3 regions of the Mesorhizobium sp. B2-5-7 genome follow, and region 2 is predicted to be linked to each of the others. Evidence: predicted binding sites of a transcription regulator. Region 2 holds the regulator's gene; each other region holds the start of a gene.
What was found. The regulator PhoB, encoded in region 2, activates phosphate uptake and scavenging genes when phosphate is short. The targets are predictions, from matches to a motif close to TGTCATNNANCTGTCAT.

Region 1 (10,654 bases), on a different contig from region 2:
AGGCTGGCTGGACCAGTGGCGGCATCTTTGCCGTCGACGGCGGCTACACGGCGGGGTGAACTGCCTGGCCGCTATGGCGCGGCAACTTCACCAGCGGCGCTTTCCACAAATCCAAGAGCGCCCACAACGTCCAGGATCTGAAGGCGAATCCAGCGATGAGGGGGCTCGTCGTCTCGGCGTGCGTGCCAGTACATCCTGATTTCAGGAACGGCAATGGGAAGTGGCGGCTCGAAGATGGCGAGAGGCAGGGTCTTGGCTGCCCAAACCGCGAACTGCCTGGGAACCGCGGAAAGGTAGTTTCCGTTTGCGACGGCCAACGCGACAGCCTGAAAGTGAGGCAGTGCCAAGCTTACACGGCGGCTTCGCCCGATTTTGCGGAGCGCCTCGTCGGTGGAGCCCGACATCGAGCCGTCGATAGAGCGAAGAACGTGCGGCAGTTCGCAAAAAAGCTCAAGCGGAATAGGCTCGCCCCCTGCGATCCCCGCCAGTCTGATCGCAGCATTGTTTTGCGCCGCAATGATTGCGAATGGCGAATGGAACAGCGGTACGCTGGAGACCCAATCCAAGACCTCCAGCGGACGTTCGAGAGCCACATCGATTTCATCGTCCTGGAGCAGACGCGAAACATCGCCTCGCGCGCTATCGAGAAACCGTAACGACGCATGCGGCGCGATAGCCGCGACGCGCACCGCCAGTGTCGGCATCAGTAGCATGGAAAAGAAGTCCGCCCCCATGAGCGTGAAGGTTCGCTCAAGTTCCGCCGGATTGAACGAATGCGCCGAATGAAAGGCGCGTTCGATCTCGCGCAGTGCGGCGCGCACCGGCTCCGTCAGGCTTTCGGCGCGCGGGGTCGGCACCATGTCGTTGCCGCGCCGCACGAACAACTGGTCGTTGAGGACATGACGCAGGCGATTGAGCGCGGCGCTCACGGCGGGCTGGCTCAGCCCGATCTGCTCGCCGGCGCGCGTCACGCTTCGTTCGCGCAAAAGCGCATCGAGCACCCTGACCAGATTGAGGTCGAGCGCATTTAAATTCATGGCATCAATCCGCCCCATATGATCATTGGATTTCCATCGGCGGCATGCACCTGATCAGATCCTTCCGACCGCGACCCGTCCGAAGGCAACAAAGGAGGAAGAACCATGACAATGACCGTCGGGACCACTACAGGCAAGGAACTCTTCTGGTTCAACAACACACTGGTTGCCATTCGGATATCGTCGGCGGAGGGCGAGGACGGCATCTGTGTCATCGAGCACCGCATGCCCCATGGCGATTCTCCGCCGCTGCATGTGCATCGGCACGAAGACGAGGTGTTTCATATCCTAGAAGGACAGCTGCGCGTTCGGATCGACGGACAGGAGCGGGTCGCTGGCACCGGCGAGACCCTCATTGCGCCGAAAGGCCTGCCGCACACATACAGGGTCGAATCTCCAGAAGGTGCGCGCGCTCTGACCGTCACGCGCGGCCGCGGGTTCGAGACGATGCTGCGTCAGGCGAGCCGCCCCGCCGGACAGCCGGAATTGCCGCCGCTGTCCGAGCCGACGCCCGAGATGATCGAGGCTCTGGTGCGTATCTGCGCGGAAAATGGCATCGATATTGTCGGTTCGCCCTTGAGTTGAGAACGCGAAGCCGCCGATCTCTCCTCGGAAGCATCTTCAACCGATTTGCATCCGCAGCCGCGTTATTCTCCGCTTGAAGCCATTTGTGCAACGCGATACGCCGTTGCCCAAATCGACAGACCGGAGCCTTGCCGTGAGCACGCCAAAGACGAGAACCGAAACCGACACGTTCGGCCCCATCGAGGTCGCCGCCGACCGTTATTGGGGCGCCCAGGCGCAGCGTTCCCTCGGCAATTTCAAGATCGGTTGGGAGAAGCAGCCGGCTTCGATCGTGCGCGCGCTGGGCATCGTCAAGCGGGCGGCGGCGGAAGCCAACATGGAGCTCAAGCGGCTCGATCCGGCCATCGGCAAGGCGATCATCGAGGCCTCGCAAGAGGTCATCGACGGCAAGCTCAACGACCACTTTCCGCTGGTGGTCTGGCAGACCGGCTCGGGCACGCAGTCCAACATGAACGCCAACGAGGTGATCTCGAACCGCGCGATCGAGATGCTGGGCGGCGTCATGGGCTCGAAGAAGCCGGTGCACCCCAACGACCACGTCAATATGAGCCAGTCCTCGAACGACACCTATCCGACGGCCATGCACATCGCCTGCGCCGAGCGGATCGAGCATGACCTGATCCCCGCGCTGCACCACCTGCACAAGGCGCTCGCCGCCAAGAGCCGGGACTTCAACCACATCATCAAGATCGGCCGTACCCACACGCAGGACGCCACGCCGCTGACGCTGGGCCAGGAATTCTCCGGCTATGCCGCGCAGGTCGCCTCCTCGATCAAGCGCATCGAGCAGACGCTGCCCGGCCTGCAGGAACTGGCGCAGGGCGGCACCGCCGTCGGCACCGGCCTCAATGCGCCGGTCGGTTTCGCCGAGCGGGTGGCCGATCGCATCGCCGCCATTACCGGCATTGCCTTCGTCACCGCGCCGAACAAGTTCGAGGCGCTCGCCGCCCATGATTCCATGGTGTTCTCGCACGGTGCCATCAATGCCGCGGCCGCGGCACTGTTCAAGATCGCCAACGACATCCGTTTCCTTGGCTCCGGCCCGCGCTCGGGCCTCGGCGAATTGTCGCTGCCGGAAAACGAACCCGGCTCCTCGATCATGCCAGGCAAGGTCAACCCTACCCAGTGCGAGGCGATGACGCAGGTCTGCGTGCAGGTGTTCGGCAACAATGCGGCGCTGACCTTCGCCGGCAGCCAGGGCCATTTCGAGCTCAACGTCTACAATCCGCTGATGGCCTACAATTTCCTGCAGTCGGTGCAGTTGCTCGCCGACGCTTCGGTCTCCTTCACCGACAATTGCGTCGTCGGCATCGAGGCGCGAGAGGACAACATCAAGGCGGCACTCGACCGTTCGCTGATGCTGGTGACCGCGCTTGCGCCCACCATCGGCTACGACAACGCCGCCAAGATCGCCAAGACCGCGCACAAGAAAGGCACTACGTTGCGCGAGGAAGCGTTGGCAACCGGACTGGTCAGCGAGGCCGACTATGACCGCCTGGTGCGGCCGCAGGACATGACGCATCCGGGGTGAAGGCATTTTTCGGCAGGAGAATATCCTCACGCCAGCGCATCGACCGACACGAATTTCCGTTTTTCACCGGTTCACAGAAACGTATGCCCTGTGAACAATGTGTCGCCGGATAGGCGGCTTTGGTGAACAGTCGGCATGCTCTATCTGACGGGGCATCAACCCCATTCGGAGAGCCACCATGTCCACAAACACCTCCTTCGCCGGCAGCGGCACCGCGTCCAACAGCTCTGTCACCATCCTCGTCGGCCGCATCCTGCTCGCGGTCATTTTCCTGCTTTCGGGATTCGGCAAGCTCACAGCCATTTCCGGCACCGCCGCCTACTTCGGCGGCCTCGGCCTGCCGGCGCCGACGGCGACAGCCGTCATCGTCGGACTGATCGAGCTGCTTGGCGGCCTTGCGGTCCTCGTCGGTTTCCAGACCAGGGTCGCCGCCTGGGTGCTCGCGATCTTCACGATCGCAACCGGGCTGGTCGCCCACACCGGCTGGGCCGACCAGATGCAGATGATCCAGTTCCTCAAGAACGTCGCCATCACCGGCGGTTTCCTGCTGCTGGCCTCCTCGGGTGCCGGCGCCTATTCGATCGACGCCAAGCGCGGCTGAGGTTTTTTTCTCCCAAGGACCTGAAACGAGCGGCGCGGAATTTTCCGCGCCGCTTTTTCGTTGTGTGCTTACAGGCCTACAGCACGTCGCGGCAAATAGGATTCGCCCGACCTGCTGTAAGCTTCTGGTTTTATGCATGTCGTTGTCCCGGAACCAAGGACACTCCCGGGCGACATGCATTAGACTGCAATGGTCGCCGGCGACCGTGCCGGCAAGGGAGGGAGCCATGGGTCGCAGTGCATTGCTTCTGGTTTCGCGGCTGCTGTTTGCCGTGCTGTTCGTGCCGTCCGGCTTCCAGGCGCTCGCCAACATCGCCGGCACCACCAGCTATTTCGCCGGCCTCGGCCTGCCGCTGCCGGCGCTCGCCGCCTGGGGCACCGGCCTTTTCGAGCTGATCGCGGGACTGCTGATCCTCATTGGTTTGCAGACGCGGATCGTGGCACTGCTGCTGGCCGGCTTCTGCATCGCGGCCGGCTATATCGGCCACTATGGCCAAGGCGCCGAGGATGCGGCGCTCGCCTTCCTGCACCAGCAGATGCTGATGAAGGATATCGCGATATCGGGTGGTTTCCTGGCGCTTGCCATGGCCGGCGCCGGCGCCTGGTCGGCCGATGGGCGCGGTGCGGTTTAATATCGTCTTAAATCCAAGGACGGGCCCGAAGCCGAGCCTAGTCGACCCCCACTCCGTCTCGGCTTCGCCGGCCACCTTTCCCCGATCGACGGGGTAGAGGAAGGGCACGAACTTATTTTAGCCAACGCTACTCACGCCAGGCTCCCTTCCTCTCCCTCCGGAGGGGCGAGAGGTGGCGCTGCGAAGCAGCGACGGAGTGGGGGAAGCCGGTCCTCAAACGCGAAGCCGATGACAAGTCGAAGCCGCCGGCAAGTGGTGCGATTGAGTTGATCTAATTTCCGCGTGGGTCAGATAAATCACGCTCTAATAGGCCGTGTTCATTTCGCCGACACGCTCTGCCCGCCCTCGACCGCCAGCACCAGGCGACGGTTGGTGATGCGCGCCAGTTGCGCCAGCCGGCCGGCCGGCCGCTCGCCGTATAGGTCGGAGAGCGAGGCCGGCAGCACCAGCGCCAGCGCGCCGTTGGGGCGGCTTTCCCATTTCAGCCTCGGCATGATGCCGGGCATCGCGGCCGTCAGCAGATAAACCACGCGCATCATCGCTGCCAGTACGCGGGCGCGCTCCAGCAGGCGCGGCGGCGCCAACGCCCTGATTTCGGGCGCCACCAATTCATTGAAGACGCCATCGTGACGGTAGGCGTTGGTCAGCGCCAGGTAGGCGCGGCCGGGATGATCGACACCGATGAACGAGGCATGCGCGATGATGTTGAGCGACTGCTTGCCGCGATATTCCGGATGAGCGCGCCAGCCGATATCGGCGAGCAGGCAGGCGGCGTGGCGATAGCGCGCTTCGTCTTCCGTCTCGTCGATGCCGAACGCCTTGAAGGCCTTGCCGGTCCATTCGACCAGGTCATGCGCGTGATGGACCGAACGCGAGCGCAGAAGCGCAAGCTCCTCGGCGGCCGAGATCAGCGGATCGGCCTTCTGTTCGGCCGCGTCGAGCAGCGAATAGAGGAAACCCTCACGCACGCCTTGTGCCGAAACGACGATCCTGGACGGCTGCATCGCCGTCATGATCTCCTGCAGCACGAGAGCGCCATAGGGCAGCAGCGAACGGCGGTTCTTGGAGACACCCTCGATACCCCTCACCTTTTCGACTTCGCCCCTGGCCACCTGCTTGAGGAAGTTCTGAGCGCTTTCGGCCGATATTTCGTAGTGGTGCATGACGCCGAGCGGGTAGTTGTTCATCTCCATATGCAGCCTGGCGAGGTTTCGCCAGGTGCCGCCAACAGCGTAGAAAGTCCTGCCTTGTCCGCCCTTCAAGAGCTTGGCCCGGGCCAGTTCCTGGCGCGCGATCTTCTGCGCCTGGACGAGCGAGTTCTTCGCCATGTCCTGCAGGCGCAGGCCGCCGAGCGGCAGCGTGATGCCGTCGCCGATCGCCTCGCCATCAATGTCTATAAGCTCCAGGCTGCCGCCGCCAAGGTCGCCGGCAATCCCGTTGGCCGGGTGGAAGCCTGAGATGACGCCGAGCGCGGAATAATGCGCTTCCTGGCGGCCGGAGAGCACACGGATTTCGGTCTTGAGCACATCCTCGGCACGATGGATGAAATCGGGACCGTTGATCGCCTCGCGGGCGGCGGCGGTTGCCAGCACGTACATGTGTTCGGCGCCTGCCTGGTCGGAGAGCGCTCGGAAACGGCGAAACTCCTCCATCGAGCGCGCCACACCCTCGGGGTCCAGCTTCCCCGTCGACACGATGCCGCGGCCGAGGCCGGCCAGCATCTTTTCGTTGAACAGCATGGTCGGCGAGCGCGCCAGCCCCTCATAGACGACGAGGCGGATCGAATTGGAGCCGATGTCTATGATGGACAGCGGTCGGCGGTCCTGCAGCCGGCCCTGGGAATTGGACAGCATCAGGTGGCGGCGTTCTTCTTGCGGCGCTTGAACTGGGCGATTCGCTTGGGCGCATGCGATTTCAGCGCGTCACCCCGTCCCGACAGGCTCGGATTGGTCATGAAATATTCCTGCGCGTTGAACGGTTCCTCACCCTCCTCCAGCACCACGCGCCGGGAGGTTCCATCTGCCAATACGTCGAAACTTTGCTGATTGTCCATGATGTTGCCCAGCATGATCTGGCCCAGAATCTGTTCATGCACAGTTGGATTGGTGATCGGCACCATGGTCTCGACGCGGCGGTCGAGATTGCGCGGCATGAGGTCGGCCGAGGAGATGTAGACGATGGCCTCGTCCGACGGAAGGCCATGACCGTTGCCGAAGCAATAGATGCGGCTGTGCTCCAGGAAACGGCCGACGATCGACTTGACCCTGATGTTCTCCGACAGGCCCGGCACCTGCGGCCGCAGGCAGCAGATGCCGCGCACGACGAGGTCGATCTCCACTCCGGCGCGGCTGGCATCGTAGAGCGCGTCGATGATGATGGGATCGACGAGCGCGTTCATCTTCATCCAGATACGCGCCGGCCGTCCCTCCAACGCATGGGTGACCTCGTCCGAAATGTGCTGGAGGATGCGGTTCCTCAGCGTGAACGGCGAGATCGCCAGCCGCATCTCCGCGGTCGGCTCGGCATAGCCGGTGATGAAATTGAACAATTGGGCGACGTCGCGGGCGATCGTCGGATCGGTGGTGAAGAAGGACAGGTCGGTGTAGATGCGCGCGGTGACCGGGTGGTAGTTGCCGGTGCCGAGATGGACGTAATTGCGCAGCTTGCCGTCCTCGCGCCGCACCACCAGCGACATCTTGGCGTGGGTCTTGAGTTCCAGGAACCCGAACACGACCTGCACGCCGGCGCGTTCGAGATCGCGCGCCCAGCGAATGTTGGCCTCCTCATCGAAACGCGCCTTGAGCTCGACCAGCGCCGTTACTGACTTGCCGGCTTCGGCCGCGTCGACCAGAGCACGCACGATTGGGCTGTCGTTGGAGGTGCGATAGAGCGTCTGCTTGATCGCCACTACTTCGGGGTCGGCCATCGCCTGGCGCAGGAACTGCACCACCACGTCGAACGACTCATAGGGGTGATGGACGACGATGTCCTTCTCGCGAATGGCGGCGAAACAGTCGCCGCCATGCTCGCGGATGCGCTCGGGAAAGCGTGGGTTGTAGGGGATGAATTTCAGGTCGTCGCGGGGAACGGAGACGATCTCGGAGATCTGGCTGAGTGCCAGCGGCCCGGTGAGCACGCTGATGCGGCTCGACGAGACGCCAAGCTCGCCGGCGACGAAATCGCGCAATTCCCCAGGCATCAGCTTGTCGAATTCGATGCGGATGACGGAGCCGCGGCGGCGGCGCTTCAGCGCCGTTTCGAACAGGCGCACGAGATCTTCCGATTCCTCTTCGACCTCGATGTCGCTGTCACGAATGATGCGGAACGTGCCGGAACCCTTGACCTCGTAGCCAGGGAAGAGCTTGCCGATATAGAGGCCGACCGCCTCCTCCAGCGGAATGAAGCGGACATGGTGCTTGCGGTCCGGCAGGCGGATGAAGCGCTTCAGCGCCACCGGCAGGCGCAAGAGCGCGCTCATCTCCTCGCCATTCTTGCGATGGCGAAGTTGCAGCGCCATCGAGAAGCCGAGATTGGGAATGAACGGGAACGGATGCGCCGGGTCGATCGACAGCGGGGTCAGCACGGGAAACACCTGCTCCTGGAAATGGTCTTCCAGCCAGACCTTCTCGTCCTTTGTCAGCGCGTCGCGGGTGATGGTTTCGATGCCTTCCTTGTTGAGCAGCACCGTGAGGGCCGACAGGCTCTTCTGCTGGTCCTCCTGCAGCCGCTCGACCTCACGCAGCAATTGTTCGAGCTGCTGTTCGGGAGTGCGTCCGTCCGGGCTCTTCAGCACGATCCCCTCGCGCACCTGGCCTGCAAGACCGGCGACGCGCACCATGAAGAACTCGTCGAGATTGGCGGCCGAGATCGACAGGAAGCGGACGCGCTCCAGCAGCGGGTGATGGGTGTTCAGCGATTCCTCGAGAACGCGGCGATTGAACTGCAGCCAGGAGAATTCGCGGTTGACGAAGCGGTCCGGATTGCCTTCCGGGCTCGCTGCCGCGACATTGTTGAATTCGCTCTGTACCGGCTTCAGTTCGTTCATGATTCCTGCTCTTCCGCACGCCTCAGCCGGTTAACCGGCTTAACTTATCCTGTGGCAGGCTTTTGCGACAGTTCTCTGACAGGCTTTTGCGACAGTTTGATTTCATCGAACTTGCAAACAGACTTGATATGATCCAGATGCAGAGAGACTGCGTTAAGGAGACGATGATGGCAGGCGGTTCCATTCCCCATTTCCAGAACGATGCGGGCCATCCGGCGATCGACATCGGAGTCAAGGAATTCATGTGCACGGGCGCCAACCCGCCTTTCGACCACCCGCATGTTTTTCTCGACATGGGCGACGACAATGAGAAAGTCTGCCCCTACTGCTCGACCCTCTATCGCTATTCGCCGAAGCTGAAGGCGACCGAAACGCTGCCGGCGGGCTGCCTCTACATCGACCAGGCCGCCTGACCTTCCGATCATGAGCGAGACGCGGTCCCGGCAGGTCATGATCGCCGGGGCTGGCATCGCCGGGCTGACAGCGGCGATTGCCTTTGCCGAACGCGGCTATTCCGTGAGGGTGGCCGAACAGGCGCAGCGTCTCGAAGCGGCGGGCGCCGGCATCCAGCTCTCTCCTAACGCGACCCGCATCCTTCGCCAGCTTGGCGTGCTCGACACGCTTCTTGCCAATGCCGTCCAGCCGGAAGCCGTGGTGCTGAAGGACGCCGCGAGCCTGCGCCAACTGGCACGCGTGCCGCTTGGCGGAGCCGGCGAGGAACGCTGGGGGGCGCCCTATCTCGTGGCGCACCGGGCGGATCTGCAAGACGCCCTGATGGCGCGCGTTGCGCAACTGCCCGACATCCATCTCACCACCGGCGCGCAGGTCAGCAGCGTGGCCTCCGGTTCATTCGTTATCACCAGGACAGACGGGGTCGGCCGCAGGGTCATCGATACCCAAGGATCTCTGCTGGTCGGCGCCGATGGCGTCTGGTCAGCGGTGCGGAGGTTTGCCAGTCCAGGCAGCGGAGCCGGCTTGGCGAACAGCCATTTCTCCGGCGAACTGGCTTGGCGGGCGACGGTGAGCGCAGACAACGAGGCGGGGCGAGCCTTCACCGCGATCGGCTCCCCTGACTGCGTCACCACCTTCCTGCATCCCGGCTTTCATTTGGTCGCCTACCCCGTGAGCAGGGGTAGCGCCTTCAACCTTGCCGCCTTCACCCGGGGCGAGCGCATCGCCGACGGGTGGTCACGCCACGCCGATCCCGCCATCCTTTCAGGCGCCATGCGCCGCTCCGCGCCGGCGCTGGCGCGTTTGGTGGAACTCGCTGGCCCGTGGACCGCCTTTCCTATCCACACGGTCGAACAGCGACGCTGGACCATGCCCGAAGGCATCGCGCTGATCGGCGACGCCGCGCATGCGATGACGCCGTTCGCGGCGCAAGGTGCTGCCATGGCGATCGAGGATGCCGCGACGCTGGCCAGCCTGGTCGCCGACATCCCCGGCGACCTGACGCAAAGCCTCATCATCTGGGAGAACCTGCGGCGGTCGCGCATCGCCAAGGTCATCCGTCGCGGCGCGCTCAACCGGCTTGCTTGGCATGCCCGAGGCCCGGTGGCGTTGGCCCGCAATCTGTTTCTGGCGGCACGACCGGGAGAGAAGCTCGCAGCCGATCTGGACTGGCTTTACGGGTGGGAGCAGCAGCGGATCATCCGTCGCTGAAAGGAGCCCGTGGCAAAGCTAATTATACAGCCGCATCGACAGCCCAAGCGAAACCGGCAGCGGGTTCCACCAGCCGGTGCGCAGGCCGGCAGCGCGCAGTGCCGCCGCCGTCCAGGTGTTGCAACCGATCAGCGCGTTGAAATGGCCATTGGCCTCATAAAAGCGATCGAAATTGGAGTAGGCGGCATTGTCGATGACGATCGGACCGTTCGGCCCCTCTTGAAAGCTCGCTTCGATGAAATCAAGCAATGCGGCAAAACGGTCTTCGCCCACGTCGAAGCCGGCGACATCGGGGTGCGGCTCGGGAATATTGCCGGCGACGGCGACATGCATCACCGACGCATCGAGCGTCAAAGCCTTGAACGCGGGCAGCGCCTTCAATTGCGACCATGTCGGCGTTTCCAGGTAGAAGGCGCGCCCACCCCAGCCGAAGACGAGGTAGCGCACTTCGGGCGCGTCCGATGGCAGGCCGACATCGGCAAGGAAACGAAAGCGCCGGCGCACCTCGTCGTCCACGGGAATGGCGATGTCGGTGTGGATCGGATTTTTCAGCACCAATATG
Region 2 (10,654 bases):
GTTGCCGGTAGCCGCCTTCATCAAGGCGCAGGACCTGAGCATCGAATTCGTCAACAAGGCCTGGTGCGCGCTGACGGGTCTCGCCAAGGACGACGTCATCGGCCGGACCGACCGTCAGCTGTTCAACGGCGAGGAAGCGGAGGGCTTCAGCCAGGACGATACCGATGTCGTGACGAACGGCAATGTGCGCGAGGTCGAGGAGCCCGTCACCCATCGTGACGGAACGGTGCGGCAGTTGATGACGCGCAAGAGCCGCCTGGTGGCCACGGACGGATCGGTGCATCTGGTCGGATCCAGCACCGACATCACCGACGTCAAGGCGCGCGAGCAAGCTCTGGAAGAGAGCATGCGCGAGAACGAGGTGTTCCGCAGCCTGATCGACAACGTGCCGGTGTCGATCTACGCCAAGCGCTCCGATCTCAGGCAGTTCTATGTCAACAAGGGCTGGTGCGATCTCACCGGCTTCAGCAAGCAGGAGGCGATCGGCAAGACCGACGTCGAGATCTTCGGGCCGGATGGCGAGGCCTTCGTGGCCAGCGATCTCGCCGTGCTGCGTACCGGCGAGACCCAGGAGATCGAGGAGACGGTGCGCCTTTCAGACGGCAGCGTCAGGCATCAGTTCGCCCGCAAGGGCGCAATGATCGCCTCTGACGGTTCGCTCTACCTGATCGGTTCGACCACAGATATTACGGAACTCAAGCAGCGCGAGGCGGAGCTCAGCGAGGCGCGCCGGCGCGCCGTGCTCGCCGACCGCGCCAAGTCGGAGTTCCTAGCCAATATGAGCCACGAGATCCGCACGCCGATGAACGGCGTGCTGGGCATGGCTGAACTCCTGGCCAAATCCAATCTCGATCCGAAGCAGAAGACATTCACCGACATCATCGTCAAATCGGGCAACGCGCTCTTGACCATCATCAACGACATCCTGGATTTCTCCAAGATCGATGCCGGCCAGCTGGTGCTCGACCCGGCGCCATTCAATCTCGCCGAGGCGATCGAGGACGTGGCGACGCTGGTGTCGACACGGGCCAAGGAAAAGGATCTGGAGCTCATCGTGCGCATCGAGCCACGGCTCGAAAGCCTGTTCATCGGCGATGTCGGCCGCATCCGGCAAATCGTCACCAACCTGCTCGGCAATGCGGTGAAGTTCACCGATGAAGGCCACGTGCTGGTCGACGTGACCGGCGAACGGGTTCCAACGGGAACCAGGCTGACGATCTCGGTCACCGATACCGGCATAGGCATCCCCGAGGAAAAACTGAAACTGGTGTTCGAGAAATTCAGCCAGGTCGATACGTCCTCGACAAGGCGCCACGAGGGCACCGGGCTTGGCCTTGCCATCACCTCGCGGCTGGTCGATCTGATGGGCGGCGACATTGGCGTCGAGAGCGCCGAAGGCAAGGGGTCAACCTTCTGGTTCACCGTAACGTTGCCAGGGGCCGGGCAGCAGAGCGGGCAGCGCATCACGCCGGTGGACGTGACGGGCGCACGCGTGCTGATCGTCGATGACAACGCCGTCAACCGCGCCATCCTGACCGAGCAGATGACCTCGTGGACGTTCGATTCCTGCGCGGCCGAAAGCGGCGCCGAAGGTCTCAAGGTGCTGATCGCCGCGGCAGCTTATGGCGTGGCGGTCGACTGCGTCGTGCTCGACTACCAGATGCCTGAAATGAGCGGCGGCGAAATGGCGCGTATCGTGCGCAACACCGAGGGCCTCGCGGACACGCCGATCATCATGCTGACATCGGTCGACCAGTCGCTTGCCAACACCAGCTACCGCGATCTTGGCATCGACGCCCAGCTGATCAAGCCGGCGCGCTCCTCGGTGCTCCTGGAAACGCTGGTCGCGACCATCCAGCGCCATCGCCACGCCACCAGCGGCCACGCCGTTCAACCGCTCACGGGCGAGGCGCCCGAGGCGTCCCGGCCGCCGCCCCTGGCACCATCCGAGCAGCGCGCGCAATTGCAGCCGCCACAGGTTCGCCCCAGGTTGCCCGCGACGGCCGGCGGGCACAGGCTGGATATACTGGTGGCCGAGGACAATGAGGTGAACCAGATGGTGTTCACGCAAATCCTCGGCGAGACCGGCTATGGTTTCGAGATCGTCGGCAATGGCCGCAAGGCGCTCGACGCCTTCGGTACGCTCAATCCGTGCATGATCCTGATGGATGTCTCGATGCCGGAGATGAGTGGTCTCGAAGCGACGGCCGCGATCCGCCTGCTGGAGCAGGAGACCGGCACGCATGTGCCGATCGTCGGCGTCACCGCGCATGCGCTCAAGGGCGACCGCGAGCGCTGCCTGGAGGCAGGCATGGACGACTATCTGCCCAAGCCGATCAGCCCCAGGGCCCTGCTCGAGAAGGTCGAGCGCTGGGTCGGCGCCGGCCGTCAGGTCCACCGCAACGCGGGATAGAGCCCGCGTCGCCTGAATTGCAGGATCCGGGGAGGCAACAAGGAATCAGCGGAGATTCGCTGCTACCGCTGCGTGCAATGACTATGGTGCGATCGCGCCATATCAAAGGCCGTGTCCAGCCGGAACAATAGCGAAATCGAATTCCGCTCTTCTCAGTTACGGGCGGGAGCAGCGACCGCCTGCAAGAAACAGTGTCACTCTACCCCAACGGACCTGTTTTTGGCGATGGCCCGGCCATGACACGCTCTGGCTGCGAGCAACGCGCTCCCGTCCGGATTTTCTTCATTTGGGAAAAGCCTGGTCGAGTCCGGGGTGATTTCAGCCGGTCGGACGGCTCAAGCCCCTGATTCCGGGGGTAAACTCGGACCGCGCCGCGAGCGCCCGAGATCGGCGTCTTTCGCGTTACCGGCAACGCGTTACCGGGCTGACATGAAACTGTCATGCGACTGTTATAATCGAAGGCTATTGGCCTCAGCGGGCGCCGGCAAGAAGTGGCGCCGAGAGACCATCTTCCGAACAGGAGCAGGCCACATGAGACATTTCATCCGCTCGGCGGCCGTTGCGATTGCAATGGCTGCGGCGTCCACCCTCACCCTTTCCGCAGCAATGGCAGCTGACCTTTCCGGCGCCGGCTCGACCTTCATCTATCCGGTGTTCGCCAAATGGGCCGACACCTACAAGAAGGACACCGGCATCGGCCTCAACTATCAGTCGATCGGTTCGGGCGGCGGTATCAAGCAGGTCATCGCCAAGACCGTGACCTTCGGCGCCACCGACAAGCCGATGTCCGACGCCGATCTGGAAAAGAACGGCCTCGTGCAGTTCCCGATGGTGATGGGCGGCATCGTGCCGATCGTCAACCTCACGGGCATCAAGCCGGGCGAACTCGTCCTCGACGGCAAGACGCTGGCCCAGATCTATCTCGGCGCGATCACCACCTGGGACGATGCCGCGATCAAGGCCCTGAACCCGGACCTTAAGCTGCCGTCGACCGCTATCGCCGTCGTTCATCGTTCGGACGGCTCGGGCACGACCTTCAACTTCACTGACTACCTCGTGAAGCTCTCGCCCGACTGGAAGGACAAGGTCGGCTCGGATACGGCCGTCGAATGGCCGACCGGCGTCGGCGCCAAGGGCAGCGAAGGCGTTGCCAACACCGTCAAGCAGACCGACGGCGGCATCGGCTATGTCGAATATGCCTATGCCAAGCAGAACAATCTCTCCTACTCCAAGATGCTGAACGCCGCCGGCAAGGTCGTCGAGCCGTCGCTCGAATCCTTCGGCGCGGCTGCTTCGAACGCCGACTTCAAGGGCGCCAAGAACTTCAACGTCATCATCACCAACGAGCCGGGCGACGCCACCTGGCCGATCGCTGCCTCGACCTGGGTGCTGATCCACAAGACCCCGGACGATGCCGCAGCCACCGGCGAAGCGCTCAAGTTCTTTGCCTGGGCCTACAAGGACGGCAAGGAAACCGCCAAGGCGCTCGACTATGTGTCGATCCCCGATAGCGTCGTCGACCTGATCAAGGCTTCGTGGAAGGCCGACATCAAGGCCGACGGCAAGCCCGTCTACGCCGGCGAGTAATATCTTTCTGGAGGAGCGCCGCCCCGCGGCGCTCCTTTTCAATCAACACAAAGAGCCGAGCTTGACATGAGCGCTGCCCACGAAGCCTTGCCAGCCATTCGAGGTTCACGCGACGCCACCGTCAGACGGTTCGCGTTGACCGATTCGATCTTCCATGGGCTGACCCGCGCCGCCGCCATTCTCGTGCTGGTGCTGCTCGGCGGCGTCGCCATCTCGCTGTTCGCCGGTTCCTGGCAGGCACTGTCGACCTTCGGCTTCTCCTTTCTGACCACCGAGAGCTGGAATCCCGTCACCGAGAAATTCGGCGCCCTGGCGCCGATCTATGGCACCATCATCACTTCGGCCATCGCCATCCTGATCGCTGTGCCGCTCGGCATCGGCATCGCCATTTTTCTTACCGAGCTTTGCCCGCGTCCGCTTCGGCGCCCGATCGGCATGGCGGTGGAACTGCTGGCCGGCATTCCTTCGATCATCTACGGCATCTGGGGCCTGTTCGTGCTGGCACCGTTCCTGCAGACGACAGTGCAACCTTTCATCATCAACGTGTTCCACGGCATTCCCGGCCTTAACAGCCTGTTTGCCGGGCCTCCTTATGGCATCGGCCTGCTGACCTCGGCGATGATCCTGGCCATCATGATCCTGCCTTTCATCACCTCGATCACCAAGGATGTGTTCGATACGGTGCCGCCGGTGCTGAAGGAGTCCGCCTACGGCATTGGCTGCACGACCTGGGAGGTAACACGCCGGGTCGTCGTCCCCTACACCCGCATCGGCATCATGGGCGGCGTCATGCTTGCGCTCGGCCGTGCACTCGGTGAAACCATGGCGGTCACCTTCGTCATCGGCAACGCCCACCGGATCAGCGCCTCGCTGTTCGCGCCGGCAACGACGATCTCGGCAACCATCGCCAACGAATTCACCGAAGCCGTCGGCGATCTCTACACTTCCTCGTTGGTGGCGCTCGGCCTGATCCTGTTCGTCATCACCTTCCTCATCCTTGCCATCGCCCGCTACATGCTGATGCGCATCGATGCCCGTACCGGAGTCTGACCGATGTCGACAGCCGCATCGCTTCACCAGAGCCGCAAGCGCAAGAACGGCGTGATGATGACGCTCTGCGTCGTCGCCGCCGGCATCGGCCTTGCCTGGCTGGCGCTGATCCTCGGCGCGCTGCTCTATAAGGGCCTGTCGGGCGTTTCGCTCTCAGTGTTCACGGAAATGACCCCGCCGCCCGGTGATGCCGGTGGCCTGCTCAACGCCATCTACGGCAGCATCGTGATGACTATTATCGGCATCGTCGTCGGCACGCCGATCGGCGTGCTGGCCGGCACCTACATGGCCGAATATGGCCGCTTTTCGAAGCTCACCACCGTGGTGCGCTTTATCAACGACATCCTGCTGTCGGCGCCCTCAATCATCATCGGCCTGTTCGTCTACGAATTGATGGTACGGCCGATGGGGCATTTCTCGGCCATCGCCGGTGCCGTGGCACTGGCCATCCTGGTCATTCCCGTCGTGGTGCGTACCACCGAGGACATGCTCAACCTTGTGCCGAACGCTTTGCGCGAGGCCGGCACGGCGATTGGCGCGCCGCGCTGGGTGGTGATCCGTTCGGTGGCCTACCGCGCGGCGATGTCCGGCATCGTCACCGGCATATTGTTGGCCATTGCCCGCATTTCCGGCGAGACCGCGCCACTTCTTTTCACGGCGCTGAACAACCAGTTCTGGTCGAGCAACCTCAACGCGCCGATGGCCAGCCTGCCGGTCACCATTTTCCAGTTCGCTCTCAGCCCCTACGAGGAATGGCAGCAACTGGCCTGGACCGGCGCACTCATAATCACATTGACGGTTCTCGCGCTCAGCATCTTTGCGCGCAGCCTGACCGGACGCAGAGAGGACAAATGAGCCAGATGTTGTCTCCAGACATGACGATTGCCGCCGAGGCAGCCGCCAAGGCGAAGATCGAGGTCAAGAACCTCAATTTCTACTACGGCCAGTCGAAGGCGCTGAAGGACATCACCTTGTCGCTGCCCGAGCGCAGCGTGACGGCCTTCATCGGACCGTCGGGTTGCGGAAAGTCGACGCTGCTGCGCGTCTTCAACCGCATCTACGAGCTCTACCCCAAGCAGACCGCCGAGGGTCAGGTGCTGCTCGACGGCCAGAACGTTCTCGACCGCTCGCAGGACCTCAACCTGTTGCGCACCAAGATCGGCATGGTGTTCCAGAAGCCGACGCCGTTCCCGATGTCGATCTATGAGAATATCGCCTTCGGCGTCAGGCTCTATGAGAAGATCGGCAAGGCCGAGATGGACGGCCGTGTCGAGCAGGCGTTGAAACGCGCCGCGCTGTGGAACGAGGTCAAGGACAAGCTCAATGCCAGCGGCCTCAGCCTGTCGGGCGGCCAGCAGCAGCGGCTTTGCATCGCCCGCACCGTGGCGGTCAAACCGGAGGTCATCCTGCTCGACGAGCCGGCCTCGGCGCTCGACCCATTGTCGACCGCCAAGATCGAGGAATTGATCGACGAGTTGCAGGCCGACTACACGATCGTCATCGTCACCCACAACATGCAGCAGGCCGCGCGCGTGTCGAAGCAGACGGCTTTCATGTATCTGGGCGAGCTGGTCGAATTCGACAAAACCGAGAAGATCTTCACGTCGCCTCGCGAGAAGCGCACGCAGGACTACATCACCGGCCGCTTCGGCTGATCTCACGCATACGAGGACCAGGATCATGGCCGAACACACAGTCGCAGCCTTCGACGAGGATCTCGGACAGATCAGCAAGCTGATCAGCGACATGGGCGATCTCGCCGGCACGATGGTCGGCGGCGCCACCAAGGCGCTGCTGAATTCCGACAACGCGCTGGCACAGCGCGTCGTCTCCGACGACGCCATCATGGACGCGCGCCAGCGCGAACTCGATGATCGCGCCATCACCCTGATCGCCAAGCGCCAGCCGATGGCCGACGATCTGCGTCATGTCGTCGGCTCGATCCGCATGGCGGGCGATCTCGAACGCATCGGCGACCTTGCCAAGAACATCGCCAAGCGCGTCGGCTCGGTCGGCCTCACCGCCACGCCGCGCGACTTGTCGCATTCCATCGACTCCATGGCGCAGCTGGTGCTGATCCAGGTGCAGGGCGTCGTCGAGGAATATGCGGCCGGCGATGCCGCCGCCCTCGCCAAGCTCAGGAATGACGACGAACGCATCGACGTCAAATACACTTCGGTCTTCCGCGAACTCCTGACCTACATGATGGAGGATCCCCGCAACATCACGGCTTGCACGCATCTTTTGTTCTGCGCCAAGAATCTCGAACGCATCGGCGACCATGTGACCAACATCGCCGAGAATGCGTATTATGTGCTGACCGGCACGCAACTGCCCGCCAACCGTCCGAAGCAGGACGAGACGGCGATGTCGGTGCCGGCGGCTTGACGGCAGGGATGATCGATCGATGATCGCGCCACGCATCATGGTGGTGGAGGACGAGGAGCCGCTGGGCGTGCTCCTCCGCTACAACCTGGAGTCCGAGGGTTACCAGGTCGAGGTGGTGACACGCGGCGACGAAGCCGAGATACGCCTCCAGGAAAACGTGCCCGACCTGCTGGTGCTCGACTGGATGGTGCCGGCGGTTTCCGGCATCGAACTCTGTCGGCGCCTGCGCATGCGGCCCGAGACGGAGCGATTGCCGATCATCATGCTGACGGCGCGCGGCGAGGAGAGCGATCGCGTGCGCGGCCTCTCGACCGGCGCCGACGACTATCTGGTCAAGCCGTTCTCGACGCCGGAATTCATGGCCCGGGTCAAGGCGCTGCTGCGCCGCGCCAAACCGGAAGTGCTGTCCAGCGTGCTCAAGGTCGGCGACATCGTGCTCGACCGCGAATCGCACCGGGTCTATCGCAAGAAGAGCGAGATCCGGCTCGGACCGACCGAGTTCAGGCTGCTCGAATTCATGATGCGCCATCCCGGCCGCGTGTTCTCGCGCAGCCAGTTGCTCGACAATGTCTGGGGCGAGACGATCTACATCGACGAGCGCACCGTGGATGTGCATGTCGGCCGCCTGCGCAAGGCGGTCAACAATGGCCGCATGCCCGATGTGATACGCACCATCCGTGGCGCGGGCTACGCAATCCGCGAGGATTGAGATCAGGCCACGTTCTTGCCGGATCTCACCTGCACGCCCGGCGCGAAGATCTCCTGGTCGACGAAGGTGAGCGCGCGCATGGCGCAGCCCTCGCGGATCAGCGGCAATTCGTTCGGCTCTGTATCGAAGGAAATCGACGTCGAATGCTGGCCGCCGGCGGTCTGGGCGATGGCCTCACGCAAGGCCGGCTCGATCAGATCGAAGGCGGCGGCGCTGACGCCGACCATCGCAACCGGCGCCGGATCGATCAGCGCGAACAAGCTGCCAAGGCCATAGCCCAGCGCCTCGCCGGCCTTGCGATAGGCCTCGCGCTCCGGTCCGTCTCTTTCGCGCGCCGTGGCCGCCAATGCGCGCATGTCGGCGTCGCTGACGTCGACCGGTTTGGCGTCCTCACCCATCTGTCCTGCATTACGCCAGATGGCATAGTTGCCGGCATAGGCCTCGACGCAGCCGCGCCGCCCGCAGCGGCAGAGCGCGCCGCCGGGGCGATGGATCATGTGGCCGAACTCGCCGCCTGAGGAATGGGTGCCGGTGAACAGCTCGCCCTTCAGCACCAGGCCCATGCCGATGCCGTGCGAGAGCAGGATGGCGATGAAGTCGTCGCGGTAGCGCTCGGGGTCGCGCCAGCGCAGCGCCACAGCCATCATGTTGCAGTCGTTCTCCATGGTGGCGGGGATGCCGAATTCGGCTTCGAGTATATCGGCGAAGGCAATGTCCGTCTGCGGCGTGATCGGCGACCACAGCATGGCGCGCGCCTCGGTGTCGGTGATGCCCTGGATCGCCAGCGCGATGCGGGCAATGCTGGCGACATCGAGGTCGGGATCCTCGAGGCGGCGCCGGACGATGGCCACGCATTCGCCGATCAGCGCCTCGCGCGACATGGTCAGCGTGTCCAGCCGGCGCTGCTCCTCCGATATCACCTGGCCGGCGTAGTCGATGACGGCGACGGAGAGGAAATTCAGCGACAGCACCAGGGTCATGACCGCCGCGGCCTCGGGGTTGAGACAAAGGCCCACCTGCGGCCGGCCGCGTTTCAGTGAGCCGGCCTCGTTCGGCTTGCCTTCGCTCAGGATACCTTCGCCGATCAGGTCGGCTGATATCGCCGATATGGTCGAGTGGCTGAGGGCGGTAGTAGCGGCGATCTCGGTGCGCGAGGGCTGGCCACCCCGGCGCACGGCTCCAATCACCATTGCGCGGTTGCGCCGGCGCAGATCGTCGTGGCGGATTCCGACCGACATCATTCCCTCCCCGTCGCCGCGGTTCTTGACGCCCCCTCGAACACCTCCGGCAACGGGTCGAATACTGGCAGAAGCGGCTGGGGCTGTCATTTATTTATTGCGGGGCTCGAAAAAAGGCTTCCGGCACCTCAAAATCCGTCAGAATCAATGTTGACAGTGCTCAGGCGATGGATCAGTGTTTTTTCGAGGCTCGAAAAAATAGGGCCTTTGTGCCGGCCTTAGGGCCAGTTTGGTCGCGCCACACGCGGGCGCAGGGAGGATATCATGAAGAGATTCACAGTCGCCGTTCTGGCGGGTGTCGCCATGTCGCTGACGCTGGCGTCGGTCGCGCAGGCGAAGGGCAAGGTCATCGGCGTGTCGTGGTCCAACTTCCAGGAGGAGCGCTGGAAGACCGACGAGGCGGCCATGAAGAAGGCGATCGAGGCCGCGGGCGACAAGTACATTTCCGCCGATGCGCAGTCCAATCCCGGCAAGCAGCTGACCGATGTCGAGAGCCTGATTTCGCAGGGTGCCAATTCGCTGATCATCCTGGCGCAGGACGCGTCGGCCATCGGCCCGGCGGTACAGAAGGCGCTCGACGAGGGCATTCCGGTCGTCGGCTATGACCGGCTGATCGAGAACAAGGACGTCTTCTACCTGACCTTCGACAACAAGGAAGTTGGCCGCATGCAGGCCCGCGAAGTGTTCAAGGTGAAGCCTGAGGGCAATTACGTCTTCATCAAGGGCTCCGGCGCCGATCCGAATGCCGACTTCCTGTTCTCGGGCTCGATGGAAGTGCTGAAGGCGGCCATAGACAGCGGCAAGATCAAGAATGTCGGCGAAGCCTATACGGACGGCTGGCTGCCCGCCAACGCCCAGAAGAACATGGAACAGTTCCTCACCGCCAACGACAACAAGGTCGACGCCGTGGTCGCCGCCAATGACGGCACCGCCGGCGGCGTCGTCGCGGCGCTGACGGCGCAGGGGCTCGCCGGCACCGTGCCGGTCTCCGGCCAGGACGGCGACCACGCCGCGCTCAACCGCATCGCGCTCGGCACCCAGACCGTATCCGTGTGGAAGGACGCGCGCGAACTCGGCAAGAACGCCGCCGAGATCGCCTCGCAACTCGCCGACGGCAAGAAGATGACCGACATCGCCGGCGTGAAGGACTTCACGACGCCTGGCGGCAACACCGTCAAGTCGCTGTTCCTGACCCCGGTGGCCATCACCAAGGACAATCTCAACCTCGTCATCGACGCCGGCTGGATCAAGAAGGACGAAGTCTGCACG
Region 3 (10,654 bases), on a different contig from region 2:
AGCTGCTCGCCCACCTCCACTGCCGCCTTCAACCTTTGGGATAGAGGAAATAACAGTCGCTGATGCGGCCGCTCCCAAGGCTGAGGCATAAGTGACTCAAGCTTCACTATGACCGCTGACAGCGCCTCGATGTTCTCGGGTGTCGGCTCAGCCTCGCATGAGATTGTCCCTTCATAGCTGTCACGCACAATATTCAGCAACATCATGCCGGACCTGATCCGGTTGAGCACTATAAGGCTCTTTGCGCTGAGATCGTCGATGTCCTCTTGGCGGACGCCGCTGACGATAATGTTGGCGACAAGCACACCCAGTGCAGCGGCTAGGCTCGACAACGTCTCCATCTGCAGCCGAGTCCCTTGCTCGGCACGCTGGACGGTGCGCCTGTCGACTCGGCTCATGGCGGCCAGCTTGTCTTGAGTCATGCCGGCTGCTTCCCGCAGTTCCCTGATTTTAGCGCCGTTCGACAGGGTCATTTGCTTTTCCATCCGCGTCACTATCTCATTCATCCAGCGACAATGCGACGTCATAGCAGTGACAGCTACGCCATTTCAGAAAGTCGCTTTGCGACAATGGCGCAGCGGAACAGGATCGTGGTGCGACTTATGGGTGACTCAATCATAGCCGCTTTGCCCGCGAAGCGATTTCCGGCCGCGTTCTGCTGAATGTGCAATGGGTGCCTGCGGTTGGCTGGCTACCGCAACTCAAGCTATGAGTGGGTAAAGCAGGACAGGCTACGCTGGCGGCATGGGACGGGAGGGAGCAGCTATGCCTATACGCGAGGTTTGGCGCGACTGGTTCGGCGAATTTCTGAGAAGCGTCAATTCGTTGGAGCTCGACAAAGTTGACTTGTATGACACTGAGCGCGCTGAGAAAAAGTCTGCAGCACTAGCGCTCTTGGCTCGGCTGCTTTCCGAAACGCAGTCTGCATTGGTTCTGGTCGATGCCGGCAGAGATCTTGCATTTCGATCGACCTGCCGCTCGGCGATCGAATGCTCATTGCATCTGTTTCTGGCTGAGACGGAGGACGGATATATCGACCTCTTGCGATCCGACGACGAGGTCAGTCGGCGATCACGTGCCAAAAAATTCATGGCGAATGGCGCCGGAAAGCTTGCAAAAGAAGCGGAAAAGCATTTGCAAGAGTTCTTGAGGAGAAGTGCCGGGGCAAAAGGGAAGTTCCAAATTTCCGACATACAGACGCCTTTTCCCAGGCAGACCCATGTCTACCGGGAAATATCCGCTGACTCGGCGCATGTGACCTGGACCTCGCTCGTTCGGCATCTCCAGGAAATTCGGCCTGGTTGGATCGAGCTGAAGATCGAACCGTCGGTCACCGAAAGCGAACTTGAGGAGGCGGCCTCGATCCTAGCGTTCTCTTTGCTATCGGGAATGAGATCTCTTCTGAATCTTGTTCCAGTACTGGAGGATAAATGCAACCTAGAGGCAATTTTCGAGGCATACAAGACAATATATCTGAGTGGAAAACCGAAAGTCGTGCAAAAGTAGTAGGCCCATTCTACCGTTTCCGGGAGCGGGGCTTTTAATTGATGGTGCCATCCAGGCGGACGCGCCAGGCGCGCCCGCTTGTGCAGTGATCGCTACTTCTTGCCGAGACCTGGCAGCGTGACCTGATAGACCAGGAACATGGTGTCGACATCGGCGCCGTCGTCGGCCTTGTAAGGCGCGCCGACCTGGAAGCCGTCCTGGGCGAGGAAGTCATTGTCGTTGCCGACGAACAGGAAATAGTCGTCGGGCAGCTTGGGATCGAGGACGCTGGCCAACGACATCGCTTCCCACTTCTCCGAAAGCTCGTTGTGGTCCTTCGCGCCGCCATTGTGCAGGCCGAAGTGGCCAAGCGCGGTGGCGTCGTTGATGTCTATGAACGGCGTCAGCTTGGCCGGCGTCACCGAGGGATCAAGCACGCCCTTGGGCGCGACCGGCTTGTCGGCCGCATCGAAGGCGCCGCCCGCGATGTCGGTCGCGCCGGAGACGTCGACGATGTTGATCTGGCGGTAGAGCGAAGCGTCACCCTTCTTCAGGCCCTGGCCGTTGCCGCTGTCGCGCGCCAGCATCAGGAAGGACGTGGCCGAAAGCGCCACGATCTCGCTCTGCGCGGCGATTTTGGTCTTGCCCTTGGCATCCTTGAACACCGGCAGCGGCACGACATATTCATGCGCGAGCTTCAGATGGGCGAGGTCGGAGGCATCATAGACCAGCGCCCGCGTGTTCTGCCGTGTCGAGGGTGAATCGCCGCCATCCTGCCGGGGCGCCGACTGCAGCACGGCGATCAGGAACTTGCCGTCCGGCGTCATCGCCATGCCTTCGAGGCCCTGGTTGTTCTGGCGCCCGGTTTCGGGATCCTTCGGATCAGGGTCGGCGGCGCCCGGGCCGGGATTGTCGGAGGAGAAGTTCGGCGCTCCCTTGCGCATCGGCACGAGAGCCGCAGGCGGCTGGGTCGCCGACATCAGGCGGCCTTGCGCGGAGAACCTGTAGATGTTGGGGCCGTACTCGTCGGAGATGAACATCGAGCCGTCCGGCAGCCGCACGATGGCTTCATTGTCGAGCGCGAGCTTGCCATTGGTGGCGACGGGCAGCATGGGCATGTCGCCGGCCGCGGCGCGTACGTCCGACAGCGGATCGAGGCCGGTGGCATCGGCGCCCGTGTCGTCTGTGAGAAGCATGGTGTCGGCAAGCGTCGCCTTGACGCCCGTCTGCTCCTGGCCGGCGGCGGGAGCAGCGCCCGGCGCGACAGGCGTGAACTCGATGGCGATGGTGTTGAGGCGCGGCCGGTAGTCGGTGGTGCCGGCGACATTGTAGCCACGGTCGGGCAGTAGCCAGAGCGATCCCTTGTAGGTGCCGGCATCATGCGTCCAGCCCGAAATGTCGATCGCCATGCCCGAGCCCGAGCCGAAGGTCTCGCCGAACTTGTCGCGCTGGTCGGCCGGGATGCGGCCGACGCCGACGAGGCCCTTGTTGATGTAGGCCACGCCATCGGCAAGCGCCGGGGTGAGGGCGGTGAACAAGGCCAGCGCGACGCCGAGCGAGGCGGTTCGGTACAGGTGTTTCATGGACAATCCTCTTTATGACGAAGCACGCCGGAGCGGCCGAAGGAAAAATGAAAAAGAGGTGCCGCATCGATGATGCCGCGCGTGCCTCCCCGAAAGCGATCTAAGGCGTCAACATGATGCTTGCGTGACAGTGCGCCATACGGGTTCGCCGGTCTCTCCATGTGCAGATAAAAACCAGGAGAGCGGGAATTAGTGACCGCCCATAGAGCGTGTTTGGCGTAATAGACACTTATGTCTAGTACGGATATGATGCCGGCTTCGAACTGACCGCGAGCGGAAGCCTTGAAGCCGCACTATCGCGCAGTGGTTATCGGGGGTGGCTTTGTCGGCGCCTCGGGCGGATTTGGCTACCACGATCGGCAAGAGCGTCGCGCTGGCGTTGGTGGACGACGATTTCGCCGGGGAGGAGATGGCGCTTTGCGTGCACATTGTCGGCGTCGAACGGACGGCGCGGGTCATCGCGGCTTCGCCCTACGGTCCCCAGGGCAGGGCGATGCGGCAATGAGGAGGAGTTTCTGATGGTCGATGACGCTGCACGGGATACGAGGCGCGAACGCCGGCGCGGACGCATGGGCGAGGCAGGCAGCGAATCAAGCCGTAAGCCCAATTACCGGTCGCTGAAGAACCCATTCCTGCCGCAGCCGATCTTTTCCGACGACCAGGTGGCGTCGATCCACGGCACGGCGCTGCGCGTGCTGGAAGAACTGGGCATCAAGGTGCTGCTGCCCGAGGCGCGCGAGGTGCTCGCCCGCGCCGGCGCCCTGGTCGACCCCGACACCGACATGGTGCGTATAGGCCGCGACATGGTGGCGGCAGCCTTAGCCTCGGCGCCGCGATCGATCCACGCTTATGCCGGAGCGCGCAATCGCGACCTGTCGCTTGAACTGGGCTCGATGACGTTCCTGGCGGGCTCCGGCGCGCCCAACGTCACTGATCTCGAGCGCGGCCGGCGGCCCGGAACGCTGGTCGCCTTCGAGGAGTTGATCAAGCTGGTGCAGCATTTCGACGTCTTGCACATGCTGGGGCCATGCATCGAACCGCAGGACATCGACAATCGTTTCCGCCACTATGCCGTCAACCGGGCGCAGCTGACCCTGTCGGACAAATTTCCGTTCGTGTTCGCGCGTGGCACGCCGCAGGTCGATGACAGTTTCGAGATGATCAGGCTGGCGCGCGGGCTGTCCGAGGACGAGTTCCGCTCGGGCGCGCATTGCTACACCGTCATCAACACCAACTCGCCGCGCCAGCTCGACATTCCGATGGCGCAAGGCATCATCGATTTCGCCAAGGCGGGCCAGGTCCTGATCATCACGCCGTTCTGCCTGGCCGGTGCGATGGCGCCGATCACCGTGGCCGGCGCGCTGACCTTGCAGCATGCCGAAGCGCTGGCCGGGCTGACGCTGGCGCAGATCGTGCGGCCGGGCGCGCCGGTGGTCTACGGTTCCTTCTCCTCCAATGTCGACATGAAATCGGGCGCACCGGCCTTCGGCACGCCGGAGCACGTCAAAGCCACGCTGGGCGCAGGCCAATTGGCGCGCTTCACCGGTCTGCCCTGGCGCTCGGGGGGCGGCAGCGCGGCCAACATTTCGGACGCGCAGGCCGCGCACGAGACGCAGTTCGCGCTATGGGGCTCGGTGCTGTCGGGCGCCACCGTCTGCATCCACGCGGCCGGCTGGCTGGAAGGGGGCTTGAGCGTTTCCCTGGAAAAGCTGGTCACCGACATCGAGGCGCTGCAGACGGTCGCGGAACTTTGTGCGGCGACCCCCGGCGACGACGACGCAATAGGCTTCGAGGCGATCGCCGAAGTGCAGCCGGGCGGCCACTTCTTCTCGGCCGGCCACACCATGGCGCGCTACCGCACCGCCTTCTACGAGCCGCTGGTGGCCGACTGGTCGAATTTTGGCAACTGGACGCAAAGCGGCTCGAAGACCGCCACCGAACGCGCCACCGGCATCTGGAAGCGCACCCTTGCCGATTTTGAGCCGCCGGCCGCGGCGGCCGCCACGTCAGGCGTGCTCGACGCGTTCATCGCGCGGCGCACGGAAGAGGGCGGCGCTGCGCCAGTGTCGTGAGATAGTTCGCGGATCCATCATCCCGAATTGTGGCCGTGATCCCGGAACCCGCGGCGCGTCCCGCGCATTCATGGATGCGGGCCAATGCCTGGCTCCATCCGTGAGCCGTTGAGGGAGGACGACATGGGTTTCGACCAGTACCACGAACCGCCGGAAGAATTGTCGCAGGAAGTGCGGACCTTTGCCCGCATGATCACCTCGCTGATCGAGGAGGCGGAAGCGATCAGCTGGTACGAACAGCGCATGTCGGTCGAGAAGAACCCGCAGGCCAAGGCGATCATGAAGAACGCGCAGAGCGAGGAGTTCAAGCATTTCGGCATGGACCTCGAATTCCTGCTGCGCCAGAAGACGGACTGGCGCGTGGAACTGAAGGAAATCCTGTTTACGACGGGCGATATCGTGAAGGCCGGGGAGCGGGGCGAGAAGAAGGTGGATTGAGGCGGGACGTCAGCCTTCGAGGCTGGCAGCCTCACACTGGCAGCACAAACCCGTCCAGCACGCGCTTCTGGCCGGCCTTGTCGAAGTCGATGGTCAGCTTGTTGCCCTCGATGGCTGAAATGTTGCCGTTGCCGAATTTCTGGTGGAAGACGCGGTCGCCGACGCTGAAGGCGGACGGCGTGTCGGACACGGATTTGGCGACCAGTTCACCGTCTATGGTGCGGCCTTTGACGCTGGTGCGGCCGGCGCCGTAGCCGGAGTCTGTTTCACCATAGCCGATGCGTTCGACCTGATGGCCCGAACGCGTGCCCCAGTTGCGGTCGGTCGCCTCGGTGCGGTTGGCCTGCGCACGCTGCCAACCCGGCGTCGAATAGGTGTTAGAGAAGGCGCCGGATTTTTCCCCGCCGCCCGAAGTGCCGCCGATATTGTCGAAGCGCGAAGCGCCATAGGGGTTCTGTCTTCCTGCCCCCTGGCCGCCGCCGCGGCCGGATGCGAACGAGCCGCCGCCATAGGGATTGCCGTAGCCGCCATAGGAGTTGCCGGCTTCGGCGACCTCGACATGGGCTTCCGGCAGTTCCTCGAGAAAGCGCGACGGGATGGTCGATTGCCAGAGCCCGTGGATGAGGCGGTTGGAGACGAACCAGATATGCAGGTTCTTCTTGGCCCGCGTCAGCCCGACATAGGCGAGCCGCCGCTCTTCCTCGAGCCCGGAGCGGCCGCCTTCGTCGAGTGCGCGCTGATGGGGAAAGAGGCCTTCTTCCCAGCCGGGCAGGAAGACGGTCTCGAATTCGAGGCCCTTGGCCGAATGCAGCGTCATGATGGAGACGGCATCGAGCCCGGCATTCTGCTCGGCATCCATGACCAGCGCGACATGTTCGAGGAAGGAGCGCAGCGATTCGTACTCCTCCATCGAACGGATCAGTTCCTTCAGGTTCTCAAGCCGCCCGGGGGCTTCCGCCGAGCGGTCGTTCTTCCACATGTCGGTGTAGCCGCTCTCCTCGAGAATGGTCTCGGCAAGTTCGGTGTGCGGCGTGGTTTCCAGCGCCTTTTGCCAGCGTTCGAAATTGGCAGCGACCTCGCGCAGCGCGGCGCGCGGTTTCGGCTTCAGCTCGTCGCTTTCCGCCAGTGTACCCGCCGCCTCCAGCATCGGGATGCGCAAGGCGCGCGCCGTGTCGTGGATCTGGCGGATGGTCGCTTCGCCCAAGCCGCGCTTGGGCACATTGACGATGCGCTCGAAGGCGAGGTCGTCGGTGCTGTTGGCGACGACGCGGAAGAAGGCCAGCGCGTCGCGGATTTCCATGCGCTCGTAAAAACGCGGACCGCCGATGACGCGGTAGTTAAGGCCGAGCGTGATGAAGCGGTCCTCGAAGGCGCGCATCTGGAAGGACGCGCGGACCAGGATCGCCATGTCGTTCAAATTGTGCTTCTGGCGCTGGTAGGCCTCGATGGTCTCGCCGATGGCGCGGGCTTCCTCCTCCGAATCCCAGGCGGCGTGGACGTTGACCTTGCCGTCCTCCGGATCGTTGCGGTCGGTGAACAGCGTTTTGCCGAAACGGCCCTCATTGTAGGCGATGAGATGGGAGGCGGCGCCCAGTATGTGCGCGGTCGAGCGGTAGTTGCGCTCCAGCCGGATGATGGTGGCGCCCGGAAAATCCTTGTCGAAGCGCAGGATGTTGTCGACCTCGGCACCGCGCCAGCCATAGATCGACTGGTCGTCATCGCCGACGCAGCAGATATTGACTTTGTTTTCGCTCACGGGCTGTTCCGCGCCTGCCGGCGCGGGCCCTCCGCGGGGGCCTCGCAACGGCTCGGACGCCCGGTCGGGCTTGCGGCCTTCGGCCGAAACTGTTGATTCGTCCTCTGGAGTTGCGGGTCTATAGCTAGCCGCTTCCGTTCTATCTGAAACACCGGAAAAACTTGGAACGCGCCCACCCGGAGAACCACTTCGCGCTGGTTGTGGTCCGCTCGGCCTCTGCGCCAGAAGCCGCAGCCACATGTATTGGGCGGTGTTGGTGTCCTGGTACTCGTCGACGAGGATGTATTTGAACCGCCGGTGATAGTCCTTCAGCACATCGGGATTGGCGCGGAGGATGCGGATCGGGTGGCAGAGCAGATCGCCGAAATCGCAGGCGTTCAGCGTCTGCAGCCGCTCCTGATAGGCCTTGTAGAGCTCGCGGCCCTTGCCGTTGGCGAAGCTGCGCGCATCGCCCTCGGCGATATCGGCCGGACCCTGGCCCTTGTTCTTCCAGCCGTCGATCATCTGGGCGAACTGTTTCGCGGGCCAGCGCTTGTCGTCCAGGCCCTCGGCCTGGATCAGCTGCTTGATCAAGCGCACGACGTCGTCGGTGTCGAGGATGGTGAAATCGGACCTCAGGCCGGCAAGCTCGGCGTGGCGGCGCAGCAGCTTCACCCCGATCGAGTGGAAAGTGCCGAGCCACGGCATGCCCTCGACATTGCCTTCGCCGATCAGGATGCCGATGCGCTGCTTCATCTCGCGCGCGGCCTTGTTGGTGAAAGTGACGGCCAGGATCTGCGAGGGGAAGGCCCTGCCGGTGGCAAGGATGTGGGCGATGCGGGTGGTCAGCACGCGGGTCTTGCCGGTGCCGGCGCCGGCCAGCACCAGAACAGGGCCTTCGGTGGTCTCCACCGCCAGCCGCTGCTCGGGATTCAAGCCCCTGAGATAGTCGGGCGCATTGTTTTGGCCGCCGCGGGCAGCCATGGCGCGCGCGGCAATGCCCGACGGGGCCGTGGGCCGCGCATCGGGTTCGTCGAAAAAGGGCATGTCTTCGGAAAAGCCGGACATCTCCCCCGAATGTAGTGATTCGGGAGGGAAAGACCAGAACTGTCTACGTTTTGTTCCGGCAAAGTGCCCGATACGGCGGCTTCACCGATATGGGAACCGCCGTTGTGGAACAATCCCCGGCGGAACGAGGTTGCTGCCCGCGGGTCCGCGACCTACGCTTGACAGGCGCCGCCGTCGGGAGAAAGTTGCACGGGCAACACGCAATGCCGGGTTGCCCTAGCCCGCCCCATGCGCGCAACAGTCGAAGGAGTATCATCTTGGCTGTCACCATCACCTCCCTCATTCTCTTCCTCATAGGCCTGGCGCTTGGCGCCGGCGGCATCTGGTTGGCTTCGCTGGGAGGCAGTTGGTACTACATCATCGTCGGTCTCGCCTTCCTGGTCGCCGCCTGGCTGCTCTACCGGCGCCGTTCCACGGCGCTCTGGCTCTACGCGGCGATCGTGCTCGGCACGCTGGCCTGGGCGGTCTGGGAAACCGGCTTCGACTGGTGGGAACTCGGTCCCCGCGGCGGCATCATCGTGCTGGTGGCGTTGTGGCTGCTGACGCCGTGGGCGCGGCGCGGCCTTGCCGGTCCGGACGGGCGAGCCCCTTTGATCCTTGCCGTGCTGGCATCGCTGGCGGTGGCCGGCTATTCGATGACCACGGACCCGAAGGACATCGGCGGCGCGCTGGACACCGACAAGGTGATCCCCAACGCCAATCTCGGCGGCGATGTGCCGGCGGGCGAATGGCACTATTACGGGCGCACGCAGTTCGGCCAGCGCTATTCGCCGCTCGACCAGATCACGCCGGAAAACGTCGCCAACCTGAAGCCGGCCTGGACCTATCGCACCGGCGACGTCAAGGGCCCCGACGATGTCGGCGAGACCACCTATCAGGTGACACCGCTCAAGGTGGGCGACACGCTCTATATCTGCACGCCGCACAACTTCGCCATCGCCGTCAATGCGGCGACCGGCAAGGAGAAGTGGCGCTACGATCCCAAGATCAAGCTCGACAAGGACCGCCAGCACCAGACCTGCCGGGGCGTTTCCTATTATGCCGATGCGGCGGGCGCCGCCGGCCAGCCCTGCGCGGCGCGCGTCTACCTGCCGACCTCGGATGCGCGGCTGATCGCGCTCGACGCCGCCAACGGGCAGGTTTGCCCGGCCTTCGCCGAGGGCGGCACGCTCAATCTGTTGACGGGCATGCCGTATCCGAAGTCGGGCTATTACTACTCGACCTCGGCGCCGCTGATTGCCGGCGGCAAGATCATCGTCGGCGGGGCGGTCAATGACAATTATTCGACGCAGGAGCCGTCCGGCGTCATCCGCGCCTATGATGCGAGCAGCGGCAAATTGCTGTGGAACTGGGATTCCGGCAATCCGGACCAGACGACGCCGCTGCCGGCCGGCCAGACCTACACCGCCAACTCGCCCAACATGTGGTCGACGCCGAGCGCCGACGAGAAGCTCGGCCTGCTCTACGTGCCGCTCGGCAACCAGACGCCGGACCAGCTCGGCATGGGCCGCAGTGCCAATGTGGAGAAATTCTCCTCCTCGATCACCGCGCTGGACCTCAACACCGGGCAGTTGAAATGGGTGCGCCAGACCGTGCACCATGACCTCTGGGACATGGACGTGCCGGCGCAGCCGAGCCTGATCGACATCACCAAGGCCGACGGCTCCGTGGTGCCCGCGCTGGTCGGGCCGACCAAGCAAGGGGACCTCTATGTGCTCGACCGGCGCACCGGCGAGCCGGTGATTGCGGTCAAGGAAGTGCCGGCGCCCGGCGGCGCCATCGAGGGCGACCACACATCGCCGACGCAGCCCGCGTCCGATCTTTCCTTCAACCCGCCGCCGCTGACCGAGCACGATATGTGGGGCATCACCATGTTCGACCAGCTGGCGTGCCGCATCGCGCTTCACAAATTGCGCTATGAAGGCCGCTACACGCCGCCTTCGCTGCAGGGATCGCTGGTTTATCCCGGCAATTTCGGCACGTTCAACTGGGGTGGCGTGGCGGTCGATCCGGTGCGGCAAGTGATGTTCGGGATGCCAACCTATCTTGCCTTCACGTCGCGGCTGGTGCCGCGCGCCGACGTGCCGCCCCCAGGCGACACCAAGGGCAGCGAGCAGGGGCTGAACCGCAATGACGGAGCGCCCTATGCGGTGGTGATGGGACCGTTCCTGTCGCCACTCGGCATTCCGTGCCAGGCGCCGCCCTGGGGCTATGTCGCGGGCGTCGATCTTCGCACCGGCACGATTGCCTACAAGCACCGCAACGGCACCGTC

Region 1: FJ543_RS30920 (RNA degradosome polyphosphate kinase) is a predicted target of PhoB. The motif match lies at 8,495-8,511, and genes of this name have one in related genera.
Region 3: FJ543_RS00795 (esterase-like activity of phytase family protein) is a predicted target of PhoB. The motif match lies at 3,182-3,198, and genes of this name have one in related genera.

Annotation. Positions count from the first base shown of each region.
Region 1 is NZ_VFUO01000014.1:12,776-23,429, forward strand. Features, by position in the region: gene FJ543_RS30885 (SDR family oxidoreductase) at 1-59, shown strand, start outside; gene FJ543_RS30890 (LysR family transcriptional regulator) at 72-1,037, opposite strand; gene FJ543_RS30895 (cupin domain-containing protein) at 1,143-1,622, shown strand; gene fumC (class II fumarate hydratase) at 1,756-3,153, shown strand; gene FJ543_RS30905 (DoxX family protein) at 3,332-3,754, shown strand; gene FJ543_RS30910 (DoxX family protein) at 3,981-4,385, shown strand; gene ppx (exopolyphosphatase) at 4,703-6,238, opposite strand; gene FJ543_RS30920 (RNA degradosome polyphosphate kinase) at 6,238-8,430, opposite strand; gene FJ543_RS30925 (zinc-finger domain-containing protein) at 8,598-8,843, shown strand; gene FJ543_RS30930 (FAD-dependent monooxygenase) at 8,854-10,092, shown strand; gene FJ543_RS30935 (TIGR02117 family protein) at 10,111-10,654, opposite strand, start outside.
Region 2 is NZ_VFUO01000002.1:443,508-454,161, forward strand. Features, by position in the region: gene FJ543_RS09630 (PAS domain-containing protein) at 1-2,413, shown strand, start outside; gene pstS (phosphate ABC transporter substrate-binding protein PstS) at 2,945-4,000, shown strand; gene pstC (phosphate ABC transporter permease subunit PstC) at 4,067-5,050, shown strand; gene pstA (phosphate ABC transporter permease PstA) at 5,054-5,905, shown strand; gene pstB (phosphate ABC transporter ATP-binding protein PstB) at 5,902-6,705, shown strand; gene phoU (phosphate signaling complex protein PhoU) at 6,731-7,438, shown strand; gene phoB (phosphate regulon transcriptional regulator PhoB) at 7,458-8,147, shown strand; gene FJ543_RS09665 (ROK family protein) at 8,150-9,385, opposite strand; gene xylF (D-xylose ABC transporter substrate-binding protein) at 9,650-10,654, shown strand, end outside.
Region 3 is NZ_VFUO01000001.1:171,275-181,928, forward strand. Features, by position in the region: gene FJ543_RS00785 (helix-turn-helix transcriptional regulator) at 1-473, opposite strand, end outside; gene FJ543_RS00790 (hypothetical protein) at 766-1,506, shown strand; gene FJ543_RS00795 (esterase-like activity of phytase family protein) at 1,599-3,068, opposite strand; partial or broken gene FJ543_RS31365 (glycine cleavage T C-terminal barrel domain-containing protein) at 3,402-3,573, shown strand; gene FJ543_RS00800 (trimethylamine methyltransferase family protein) at 3,587-5,140, shown strand; gene FJ543_RS00805 (hypothetical protein) at 5,264-5,578, shown strand; gene FJ543_RS00810 (UvrD-helicase domain-containing protein) at 5,610-8,381, opposite strand; gene FJ543_RS00815 (glucose/quinate/shikimate family membrane-bound PQQ-dependent dehydrogenase) at 8,639-10,654, shown strand, end outside.